Regions from separate parts of the Peribacillus sp. FW305-BF15 genome, predicted to be linked through region 3. Evidence: riboswitches for the same ligand, from Rfam matches in the RefSeq annotation. Region 3 holds a riboswitch; each other region holds the start of a gene.
What was found. A riboswitch is a leader RNA that binds a small molecule or an ion and turns the genes downstream of it on or off. The one in region 3 is predicted to bind cobalamin.
Positions count from the first base shown of each region.

Region 1: another riboswitch for cobalamin. It lies ahead of AC3WLU_RS08260 (ribonucleoside-diphosphate reductase subunit alpha); the one in region 3 lies ahead of AC3WLU_RS16390 (YolD-like family protein).
Region 2: another riboswitch for cobalamin. It lies ahead of AC3WLU_RS04365 (ABC transporter substrate-binding protein); the one in region 3 lies ahead of AC3WLU_RS16390 (YolD-like family protein).

Region 1 covers NZ_JBYSYV010000006.1:150,355-154,636, forward strand. The annotation lists gene AC3WLU_RS08255 (ribonucleotide-diphosphate reductase subunit beta) at 1-215, opposite strand, end outside; gene AC3WLU_RS08260 (ribonucleoside-diphosphate reductase subunit alpha) at 261-2,558, opposite strand; cobalamin riboswitch at 2,697-2,877, opposite strand; gene AC3WLU_RS08265 (manganese-dependent inorganic pyrophosphatase) at 3,170-4,099, shown strand; gene AC3WLU_RS08270 (hypothetical protein) at 4,199-4,282, opposite strand, start outside.
Region 2 covers NZ_JBYSYV010000003.1:210,554-214,835, reverse strand. The annotation lists gene AC3WLU_RS04385 (DNA topoisomerase III) at 1-195, shown strand, start outside; gene AC3WLU_RS04380 (hypothetical protein) at 250-414, opposite strand; tRNA gene AC3WLU_RS04375 (tRNA-Arg) at 903-976, opposite strand; gene AC3WLU_RS04370 (polysaccharide deacetylase family protein) at 1,207-2,055, shown strand; cobalamin riboswitch at 2,142-2,316, shown strand; gene AC3WLU_RS04365 (ABC transporter substrate-binding protein) at 2,495-3,460, shown strand; gene AC3WLU_RS04360 (FecCD family ABC transporter permease) at 3,423-4,282, shown strand, end outside.
Region 3 covers NZ_JBYSYV010000014.1:124,690-128,971, reverse strand. The annotation lists gene AC3WLU_RS16400 (hypothetical protein) at 171-512, shown strand; gene AC3WLU_RS16395 (tape measure protein) at 502-2,088, shown strand; cobalamin riboswitch at 2,233-2,418, shown strand; gene AC3WLU_RS16390 (YolD-like family protein) at 2,660-2,998, shown strand; gene AC3WLU_RS16385 (hypothetical protein) at 3,073-3,267, shown strand; gene AC3WLU_RS16380 (phBC6A51 family helix-turn-helix protein) at 3,311-3,640, shown strand.

The DNA of each region.
Region 1 (4,282 bases), on a different contig from region 3:
TCATCCAATTCGCCCCACTGCTTTTTATCCTGAATCATGTTCACGCTCGAAGGCTTCCAAAAGTTATTGATGAGCTGTGTATAGGTATCATAGAATTTTTCATACTGTATATCGTTCCAAAGGAGGAAGCCTGAAGCTTCTCCTTTGAAAACACCGGTTGCCTTTGTTGGATGCGTCGGTTCGAGCATCCGAATTTTTTTTATATGATTGGTCATTCGTGAAAACTCCTTTAAGAATAGATTACTGGGTCATGATTGACGTTAACTTGAACAGCTTTCGCAGGCATTGTCATATTCGGAAGACGTCGAACGAACATAATACGTTGATTTCAACCCGCTTTCCCATGCCGTTAAATGGATATCCAAAAGGACCTTCGCTTTGATTGTATTGTGTACATACAGATTAAAGCTGATTGCTTGGTCAATATGGCGTTGGCGGGCTGCATTCTGCCTGATGCTTTCCAGTTGATCCAAATTGAATCGCGTCTTTTTATAATATTCATACGTATTTGGCGTCAAGCCTGGTGCGGTCACCTTGAATTTGAAGTTTTTCTTTTCTTCGTAAAATTCAATTTCATACAAAGGATCGATTCCATCCGTGGAATTACCGATTTTGGCTGTCGATGAATTGGGGGCAATCGCCATTAAATAGCCATTACGGGTTCCGTGCTCCTGCACGTCTGCTTTTAAATCCAGCCATTTTTGATCTGTATAGTCACGCAGTTCGAAATAGTCCCCTGTATGCCAATCAGAACCTTCAAAGTATGGGTAAGATCCTTTTTCCTTGGCCAGTTCGTTGGATGCCTTGATAGTTAAGTAAGCGATCTTTTCGTATAAAGCATCTGCATAGCGAACAGCCTCATCGGATTCCCAATAAATATTCTGTGTGGCAAGTAAATGATGCCATCCAAACGTTCCTAAACCAATTGCCCGGTACCGTTTGTTCGAGATGGATGCTTGTTTGACAGGAAGATTATTCACATCAATGACATTGTCCAGCATACGGATCTGAATGGGAATCAATCTTTCCAGAACATCGCTGCCCACCGCTCGGGGCAAGTTAATGGATGAAAGGTTGCAGACAACGAAATCGCCGCTTTTACGAACCACAACAACGTCTCCATCTTCTGTTTCATATTCATCCGTGATCGTCGAAGGGCTTAGGTTTTGGGCAATCTCCGTGCAAAGGTTAGAACAATAAATCATACCTTTATGTTTATTCGGATTCTTCCGATTCACTTCATCGCGGTAGAACATATACGGTACGCCTTCTTCTAATTGAGAAATCATGATGCTTTTCATGATGTCCATCGCATTGATTTTTTCAAAGCTATAGTTTGGAAGCGTGCCATTTTCTGCGGCCTCGACAGCAAGTGCATAATGATTCCTGAAGCTTCCTTCGCCTTTCTTTTCGTCATAAAGATCTTCAAGTGAAAATCCAAGGGTTTGCTTAACGGTATGCGGATCGAAAAGATACCATTCTTTTCTGTCGCGTACAGCCTCCATGAATAAATCCGGTATGCATACACCTGTAAAAATATCATGTGCTTTTAATCGGTCATCCCCGTTTTGAGTCTTCAAATCGAGGAAGCTCATGATATCTTTATGCCAGGCATCCAAGTAAATCGCGATGGCGCCTTTACGTTGCCCCAATTGATCGACACTTACAGCTGTCTGGTTGAATAGTCGAATCCAGGGCGTTGTGCCGGAACTGTTTCCAGAGAAACCGCGGATATCTGAACCAAGCGAGCGAACCTTACCGACGTAAAGACCAACACCGCCGCCGAATTTAGATACTTTTGCCGCATCGTAGTTTGATAGGTAAATTCCGTCGATGGAATCTTCAATTGCGTCGATAAAGCAGGAGCTTAACTGTCCATGTGTTTTACCTGCATTGGAGAGTGTAGGAGTCGCAACGGTCATATAAAGGTTGGACATGGCCCAGTATGCTTCTTTTATCAGTTGCAGGCGGTGCTCCGTTTTTTCCATTCGCATGATTTCCATCGCGATGATCATGAAACGTTCTTGCGGCAGTTCGAAGACCTTGTCCTTTTTTGGGCGGGCCAGATAACGGTCATTCAATAAGTAGATGCCTATGTAAGAGAATAATTTATCTTTTTCCGGGTCGATCACCGATCCCAATTCCTCAATTTCCGCTTTTGTATATGAAGATAGCAGTTCTGGTTTATAAATGGGATAACGCTGACCTTCCGATAGCTGGGAGAGTTCTGTGATCAGCTCATAGAATGGGCCATAACTCTTGCCTTCATAACCTCGATTGGCTTGTGCATCCCTATACATTGTATTCAACAGTTCTGCTGCAGCAACGAAAGTCCAATCCGGGGCATCGATATCCACGCCTTCAAGAGCGAGCTGAATCAGTTTTTTTGAAGCCTGTTCTTCGGTTGAGTCACTTTTGCGATCAAGCCATTTTGTAAAACGCTTTTTGAACTTTTCCATATCGAGACGGCCTTCGAATTCCTTCGATAACATCTCAAGCTGGATGGATTTCGCTTCTGTGTCATTTTCACTTATGGTAGAGTTATATGTTTGAGTCATTAATAATCCTCCTTGTTAACTTCCGCTAAAATAAAAAAACCGCCCAAAGAATTGAGCGGATCAAACGATAGAATAAAAGAGGCATGAAAAAATAGCCGTTATACTATCGTTTCATCATCTCAATCCCCGAAGAATAAGAAACGTGAAAAATTCAAGGCAGGTCTCCTGACTCATGATCATCCTACTTTGAGTCCTTCCCGTATAGAGATCTATACAGTGGTTTTCTCATTTCGTCACATTTACAGTTGCGGGGACAGTTCCGGGTTTACACCGGATTCCCTTTTCAGCCATCACTGGCACCTTGGATTATAAAAATTCTATATATAGTTATTGGAATTGTTTATGTAATCAATATCTAGTATTTCTGCTTATATTATCGTAAGCCATATACGATGATAATTCAACTAATATATTTGAAAAAAACCAACCCTTATCTATTGACAAAGTGATGGAAGAGGGTGGGGGAATGAAAGATTTTATGGGGGAATGGATAAATCAAGCGCTGATTTTACGGGATTTTGTGTTAAAATAAAGTGTCTAGTAAAGGTGGCTCTCCGTTATTGCACTGAGGGGATTCGCGGAAAAATATTTATGAAAAAGGGGATAAAATCTTGGAAAAAGTATTAGTTTTTGGACATAAAAACCCGGATACAGACACAATCTGTTCAGCAATCGCTTATGCAGATCTTAAAAAACAGCTAGGTATCAACGCTGAACCAGTTCGTCTGGGTGAAGTGAATGGTGAAACTCAATATGCATTGGACCAATTCAAATTCGATGCTCCCCGTCTTGTGGAAAAAGTTGCAGGGGAAGCTGATGGCGTAATCCTGGTCGATCATAACGAACGCCAGCAAAGTGCTGAAGATATTGACCAAGTCCGTGTGTTGGAAGTTATCGACCATCACCGTATCGCTAACTTTGAAACAAGCGATCCATTATATTACCGTGCAGAACCAGTTGGCTGTACGGCAACCATCTTAAATAAAATTTATAAAGAAAACGGCATTGAAGTCCCTAAAGCAATCGCAGGTCTTATGCTGTCTGCCATCATTTCCGATTCTTTATTGTTCAAATCGCCGACTTGCACGGAGCAGGACGTTGCAGCAGCAATGGAACTCGCTGCCATTGCAGGAGTCGACGCTGAAAAATATGGCTTGGAAATGTTGAAAGCGGGAGCTGACTTAAGCGACAAAACGATTGCCCAGCTCATCACTCTTGATGCCAAGGAATTCTCCATGGGAATGGCTAAAGTGGAAATAGCACAGGTCAATGCCGTTGATCCGAACGAAGTCCTTGCTAAGCAAGCAGAATTGGAAGCAGCGATTGAAGCGGTCATCGAAGTGAAGGAATTGGACTTGTTCCTATTCGTCGTAACGGATATCCTGACTAATGATTCCGTTGCCTTGGCCCTTGGTAAAGCGGCATATGCGGTTGAAAAGGCATATGACGTTTCATTAAACAATAACATCGCCGTCTTGGAAGGCGTTGTATCGCGTAAAAAACAAATCGTGCCGGTCTTAACCGACGTATTCAGCAAATAATACAGGAAAAGGGTTGCTCATTAAAAACTTGGGCAGCCTTTTTCTGTACATTCGAAAAAAGACTCAACCATCCCATTAAGGGTGTTTGAGTCTTTTTTCTTAATTTAAAGATTCCTTTTCTTTTTCATAGGCGATGACAATCAATTCTTTATTGGCTTCCTCGCCAAGTTTGCTTTCAAAGCT
Region 2 (4,282 bases), on a different contig from region 3:
GGAGAAGCACAGACATTCACCTGTAAATGCGGTTTTCACGAAAAACTATCTTCTTACAATAAACGAAGAGGTCAAAATAAAAATCAAAAAGTATCCAAAAATGAAGTATCCAATTATATGAAAAAGCAAAATAAAGAAGAGCCGATCAATACTGCATTGGCAGATGCCTTGGCGAAACTGAAATTCGATAAATAAATGAAAAAGGATGGAGCAATCGCTCCATCCTTTTTCGGTATATTCCTGCTTCGACTAAATTTCATTCAGTACGGTGCCATGTAATTCATATTCAAGTGTTTTGTCAGTGTGTGTGTGTTTATCCGAATCTATTCGTATGAGCGTACTGAATGGCTTCTGATCACCCGGACTGAAAATTGCTTCATCATTCTCTGGATTCCATAGGCTGTAAATACTCATGATCGTATCTTCCTCCTTTGGATGAGAAGACTAGTAATTCCCATGCTTGATTATCTTCCAACTCTTCAATTGACTCTAACGCTGATCACCGGGACTAAACACCGCTGCGTCATTCTCTTTGTTCCATTGGCTTCTGATTGTACTCATCATGCACTATCATCTCCTTTGGTGAGAATGTCTTACAGTATTTGTATACCCGGATGGGACAGGTTAAAACATATATTTTAAAAAAAACATGATTATATCCAGAAATCAGTATTTGTATATATCGACGTCATAAATAAGACTTTTTTTACTTTCAAACAGTTGTATGGTTGTTCGCCAATATTTCCAACCTTTATGCATAGTTTTGCAATCAGATTTTATTTCTATAAGACTTGATGAAATAATTCAGCTTTGGGACCTGCGTTTCCCATCAAAAAATCAACAGAAAAAAAACCTGCTACAACACGGAGAAACCGCATTATAACAGGGCTTATAAACTTTAGCGTCCCAGATAGGAATCGAACCTACGACCTACAGCTTAGGAGGCTGTCGCTCTATCCTGCTGAGCTACTGGGACATATATTAAAGTCGACGACTTATTTATTATATTTCTTATAGGCAAACTTTTCAAGCTAATAGCACATACTTATGAAAAAAAATCCTCATGAATGTTTAGTGTGTCGCTAAGTTTTCGTTTTTCCTCTTTTTTTCATTAAATGGAATACTTTATTGATCAGCGGTTTTCTGGTACTATTATACTATAAAAAATTCAGGAGAATGATAGTGAAAAAATATAGAGTGTTAAGGATGGCGGCATTGCTGGGGGTTTTGATTTTACCTGGATGCTCACAAGGGATTTTAGAGGGGATAGGCACAAAGACGGCTGCACCGATTGCGGAAGATGACATTGAAGTGGCCGAAGCGGCTGAGAATGGGACCGGGCAGGATTCGGAGGGGCAAATCGATACGGGAGGCTGGTTAAAGGCCGAGTCCCCGGTCCAGCTTCCGATATTGATGTATCACAGTATTTCTGAAGGGAATGGCCTTCGGGTTCCAAGGGAGGAATTCCGATCACAGATGGCTTGGCTTCGGGAGAATGGTTACTATACATTATCCCCTGAAGAAGCATTCCTCGTTTTAACCGAGAATCGGATGCCAAGTGAGAAGTGCGTCTGGATTACTTTTGATGATGGCTATACAGATAACTACACGGAGGCCTTCCCGATATTAAAAGAACATGATATGAAAGCAACTGTCTTCATGATCGGGAAGTCCATTGATAAAGGTCATCACCTGACTGAAAATCAAATGTTGGAGATGAGCAGGGATGGGATTTCAATTGAAAGCCATACCATCAGCCATTTGGAGCTGAACCGCATGACGGCAGAGCAGCAAGAAGCGGAAATGGTTCAGTCGAAGGTGCTGTTCGACCATATCCTCGACCAGGACACGACAGTGCTTTCCTATCCGGTTGGTCGGTATAACGAAGAGAGTCTCAGGCTGTCAGAAGAAGCTGGATACAAGATGGCAGTCACTACCGAACCTGGGGGAGCTTCAAGCGACCAAGGGATGCATGCTCTGCATCGAGTTCGGATTTCACCAGGGTTATCGATCAATGGGTTTGCGTCGCTGATTGAAAATGCTTCAAAGCATTGAAGGGTGAAGGGGCATTTCGCACTTGTTCAGAAAAATCATATAATAATCGATTCTTACATGGTGTATAATGAAGGCAGTGAAAATTATATACATATGAACGATTTGGTGTCTTAATGACTTAAAAGGGAAGTTGGTGAAATGCCAACGCGGTCCCGCCACTGTATATGGGAGCTGACGGCTGTGTACCACTGTATGAGATATGGGAAGGTGCCGTTGACGATGACCATGAGCCAGGAGACCTGCCAGAATTCGTACACCTGTAACCTACGCGGATGGGAAGGTGTGTGGCAGACCCTAAGAAAGAGTCCGTATTGATATTGTTGCCATGCAAGCATCTTCCGTTTAACGGGAGATGCTTTTGTTTTGGGGGGTATCTTCCAGTATTGGTTTTCTCTGTTAGGTATGAAGAAATTAAATAAAAAGATTGTGGGGAATGAAAATGAAGAAGATTTTTGGTCTGATACTGTTAATGTTGCTTACTGCAGGCATGATGGTAGGCTGCGGTGGTGCTGCTGATGAAGGAAAAGAAAAAGAGCAAACGAACCATGCTCAACACGAGGCTTTCCCGATTACGATTAAAGATGCAAGTGGGGAAAAAGTTACGATAGAAAAAGAACCGAAGAAAATCGTTTCGTTGATACCAAGTAATACGGAAGTGGTCTTTGCACTTGGTTTGGGTAAAAAGGTCGTTGGTGTTTCCGACAATGATAATTACCCGGAAGAGACGAAAGAAATTGAAAAAGTTGGCGGAATGGAAATGAACACGGAGCTGATTGTCTCCATGAAGCCTGACCTTGTTCTTGCGCATGCATCAAGTGCCCATAATTCAAATGAGGGTTTACAGCAGCTTAAGGATGCTGGAATAGATGTGCTCGTAGTCAATGATGCACAAAGCTTTGACCAAGTCTATGAATCTATTGAAATGATTGGAAAGGCAACGGGAGAACATGATAAGGCAAACGAAATCGTTGCGGATATGAAAACGAAGCTCAAGGATATCCAGGAAAAAGCCAAATCCGTAAAGAAAGAGGATAGGAAGACCGTTTTAGTGGAAGTTTCGCCTTCACCGGAAATATACACACCTGGAAAAAATACTTTCATGAATGAGATGCTTCAGATTATTTCAGCGGATAATGCGGCTGCTGAATTGGACGGTTGGGCAAAAATTGATGAAGAGTCGATGATTGCTGCAAATCCTGATGTCATCATTACAACGTATGGTTATTATACGAAAGATGCAGTAAGTGGAGTGAAGGCCCGAAAAGGATGGCAAGACGTAAATGCTGTTAAGAATGGCCAAGTCTTTGATGTCCATTCTGACTTGGTGACCCGTTCCGGTCCACGCTTAATAGAAGGAGTAGAGGAACTTGCCAAAGCAGTCTATCCGAACCAGTTTGACAACTAAATGGGCGTTTGCCTATTTGATTGCGTTGTTGATTTTGTTATTCGCAATGACGATAGGCATTTCCTTTGGTTCGGTGCCAGTTCCGATTCCCGTACTTATACAAATAATCGGCAAGGAGATTTTCCACTTGCCGATTTCTGCCGATCCGGATGTGATGCTTACGAATATCGTGATGAACATCCGCTTGCCGCGGGTGCTGCTCGCTGGTTTGGTTGGGGCATCACTTGCGATCGCGGGTGCGGCTTTTCAAGGACTGCTCCGGAACCCGCTCGCTGATCCTTACACATTAGGTATTTCATCAGGAGCATCGGTCGGCGCCGTATTGACGATATTTTTGAATATATCACTGCCATTCATCGGTTTATATACTCTTCCGGCATTGAGCATCTTATGTTCAGTGCTCACGATGCTCTGCGTACTGACTTTTGCAAAAAAAATGGACCGGTCGATGAAAGTAGAAACGATCATCTTAACGGGAATCATTTTCAGCTCGTTTTTAAGTGCCTTCATTTCATTGATGATTGCGCTGACGGGTGATGAATTAAGACAAATCATCGGCTGGCTGATGGGAAGCGTCTCAATGCGCGGCTGGAATTATATCGTAATCATTTTGCCGTTTTTTATCATTGGCTCGTTGACCTTAATCATGAATACAAAAGAATTGAATGCGATGACTTTCGGGGAAGACCGGGCAAAACACTTAGGTGTGAACGTCAAGCGGCGGAAAATGTGGATCTTGATAGCCGGTTCGACATTGACAGGGGCAGCCGTTGCCGTTTCAGGGGCGATTGGTTTTGTAGGATTGGTCATTCCTCATTTTGT
Region 3 (4,282 bases):
AAATAGGACGTCGACAGCCGTAGCTCATCGCTGGACACGAATCAAATACGGCGCCGACCTTAACGTAAGTATAGTACGTACGATTCGAGAAATAAAGGTATTAGACGTGATGAACGGACGATTGGCAACGTCCGGAGAGCGTATGCCGCAAATTAAAAAGGGGTGACGAAATGGAGTATCAAGCATTATCACACGCAAGACTGAAACGTTTAATCAGTTTTACGATTCTAGCGCAGAAAATCACGGAGCCAGGACGAACAAAGATATCGAATAAGCTGATAAGCGAGTTAAAAGATTCTCGGCTTGCTTTAATGTCTGCAAAAGACGACGAGCTGGTCGGTAAAATCGCAGCCAACAAACTACTTATTCTAGACGAGCTTATTCCGTATTGTAATGCAGTAAACGAAGGAAACACGCAAGCCGCGCGACTACACTTCGAAAAGGCTCAAAGCATCCACGAGGAAGGAGATCGTTATATGGACGGATTGGAGGTGAACGATAATGGCATTTAATTTAAAAGCAGTCCTTTCCCTTGATGGCAATAAATTCGTCTCAGGAATGGACCGTGCGGAAAAAGCAACGAAGAGAACCCAAAAAGCAATGGATTCGATGGAACGGACAACGAACCGGACGGGGCGAACCTTTAACAGCATAGGCGGAAGTGTAGGATCAATGACTCGAGGACTTGGCGGATTGACTGCCGGACTGGCGGGCGTTGCTGCCGGATTCGCTGCCGTCGAAGGAGCAAAGAAAGTATTCGAAAGTACGGTACTCGAAGCTGCAAAATTTGAGCAGTCGAATATAACCATCGGCGCCATGTTCGACAGCAAAAAGCTATCGAAGCAGTATACGGATATGGTCGATAAATTCGCGGCAAACTCTCCGGTTATGAATTCGCAGGATATGTACGGGAATTCTAAGTCGTTTATTCAAACTTCGAAAAATATCGGGCAACTCGAAAAAATGTGGGATCTCACACAGCGTATGTCCGCAGTCGATCCTATGCAAGGCGTTGAAGGATCAGTTTTCGCTTTGCGTGAGTTATTTTCTGGCGATTCACAGTCGATGGTTGAGCGATTTGAAATGCCGCGGAAAATTATGAACGAGATTAAGAAATTACCATTAGAGCAGCAGCTATCTGCGTTAGATAAGTACTTCAACCGTATAGGAATGACTACAAAGCTTATCGATGACATGGGCGGAACAACGCTCGGATTATGGGCCCAAGTGCAGGAGAAATTCCAACTAGTGCTGCGTGATATGGGTGAGCCAGCGTTGAAAACAGTATCCAATTTCTTAAACAATGCGCTCGATCGGTTGGGTGGAGAGGATATAAAACGCTTTTCGAATATCGGAGCTAAGTGGATTGATAACATCCTAACCGGCCTGACGAACAGCGCAATTAGGGTGTACGACTGGTTTTCCGCGTTGACAGCGTCTGACGAGTTCAAATCGAAAACAAGCCTTTCTGCAAAGGTAAGCTTTATCATTAAAGACGTGTTCGAAGCATTTAGGGATTGGATGGACGGGACCGGTCGAAAACAGTTGGAGAAATCCACGAAATTCCTTATGGAAGTAGCTGCAGCCGGATTAAGCGATGCGCAAGGGCCCATTGTCGACGTAGCTACGGATATCGGCATTGCGATCGGAAAGGCGCTCGGTTCAGCCGCCGGTAAGGAGATCAAGTCCTCTGTTGACGGATGGCTTAGTAATATAAAAATTCCGGGAATGGCCGGTGTACAGATTGGCGGAACAATCGGAAGAAAAATCGCAGAGGCCTTCGGAGATAGTAATCCAGGCACATCGTCGTCGAAAAAGAAGAATACCTACCGCCCAATCGCAGGACAACGGGCGCATAATGGGGGACTTGACTACGTACCTTACGACAGTTATCCGGCATTGCTTCACAAAGGCGAAACAGTACTGCCACGTGAGGAAGCAAATAACCGTAGAAACAGACGCGGTGGCCAACCAATCAACCTAACCGTTAATTATTCGGGTGGCGGTCGAATGGATGAGCAAGAGATGAATCGTTTTTCTGAATTCCTAGTACGGAACATCACAAAAGCAGCCGAAGCAGGCGCTTAATAACGTAGGGGCTCCTTCGGGGGCTTCGTTTTTTTATTGAAAACATTGAAATAAAAGGTTAAATATGGTATGATTTTCATGAAAATGAGTTGTGGATAAATTTTAAAAGGTCGAAATAGTAGCGTTTTATAAGTTTATCTGACTCATAATTATATAAGTAAAAGTGCCAGTGATGGCTGAAAAGGGGAAATCCGGTTAAATCCCGGAGCTGTTAACGCAACTGTAAGTGTGACGAAATGAGTGACGGGCTGTGTTCATCGATACAGTTTAGTGACCTCAAAGTAGGATAATCACGAGTCAGGCCAGACCTGCTTAAAACTTTGATTTTTAAAGTGGAGAGAGGTGAGCGTGTATAGCTATGGATTTTTTATTAGATTTCTTTAATCAGCCTATAATTCAATCGGTACTTGCAATATCAATCGCTAATTTAATTTGGGATTATAAAATTTCTATTAAAATTGAAAAAAGATAAATTATGCCTCGACTTCGGTCGGGGTTTTTATTTTATTTTAAATACAGAACGTTTGTTCGTGTTATAATATCGTTATCCATAACGAAGGGAATGACGGAAATGACAATACGTGACCGCGGAAAACTAAAGTGGGCACCGGCCGCCTTTCTACCGGAATATACGAAGATGCTGCGTGACTTGGACACGGATTATCACCGACAACAAAAGCCGATTATTGACGAGTTTCAATTCGAAGAGTTTGATCAGCGTATATGCTACGCAATGGAATTTAATTTTGCCGTGAAGATTACGAAGTGGGTGGACGGCTTTAATTACGAAATAGTTGGACGCGTACATTACGTTGATCCTATAAAAAGGGAGGTACGGCTTAAAACGGAAACTGACGAAGTGGAACGCGTAAAGATGACGGAGATAATTGCGTTGGAGGTTCACGAATAGAAAAACGGACATAGTGGTTTATATCTTCCCTCCTAGAGAAACGCTGTAAGAAACGGTGTTTAGGAGGAATTAACGTGGAAGAAGAAAAGAAGAAGCCCTTTGAGTATACGATGAAGAGCGGTAATACTACCATAATCATTCATTCGGATTTACTTAAGTTAACAAAAGAAGAACAAGCGCAATGGTGGGAGGATGAAATAAGGAAGGGTAATAAAAAGGTGCTGGCGATAATTGAGGCGATGAGAAATGGTTATAGAAAATACGATTAGGCTGCCCTATTAGGCGGCTTTTATATATTCGAGGAGGAAACGCATGAGGAAACGTAGCAAGCAACCTTCGCAGGTTCCGCCGTTAGATAGGCGTCATTACATGGCGATAGAATTAATGTCGAAGCCGTATTTCGATAAGAAGAAAAATCGTAGACGCTGGCTATCACGTCAAGAAATTGCGGACATAGTCGGAGTATCACGAATGCAATTATATCGCTGGGAACAACGGAAGGACTTCGAGAAGGAGCGCGCCAAGTATTCGAGGCAATGGCTCAATGCGAAATCACCTCGAAATAGTACATTAGTAAAGCAGGCGCTGAAGGGCGACCTTACGTCTATAATCCGCATAATGCAGGCGCACAATCTCTTATGATGGGGTACGGAATCACAACGGTGTCCAATAATCGGAAATTAGCTAAATTCGACTGAATGTGGTTATAAATGCCGTTATATCAACGTTTATCGACGGATATACTTACGCGAAGGGTAGTTACAAAACACCACTTTTGCGTACATTTTTACTGCACGGTGCTCCTGGCGGACGTCGGCCTAAAACGTTTTGAGAACGGTAATATATCGTAAGGCTGCACGGGTTACCTACCGGAGATAACGCGGTAAAACTCAGGGGGTTATCGTATGCAATACGGGCGGATCATCTTGCGGAGAGCATACGGTATAAACTGCGGTATACCAACGATGTATGGATAATGTATAATCCGATAATAATTGCGTTTACACTAACGTAGTAATGGCGCGGTTTGTGATAGGGGAGAACTACCACTAATCTCTATTATGTAAACTAAAGCTAAAGATTTCTGTATTCGAAATACAACGCAATGTATAAAACGAGCGTGCAATTGCCGTGCCAACGCGGATAGATATACGGAATTACCCCGAACACCCGTTCGTATATCTCTGCATCTGCTGTACTAACAATCCGCGAAGTAAAAATTCACTTTGGGGGGTCCCGTTAGCTGTAAAAAATTTCGCAGCAAAAATTTATTCTCAGGGGGTC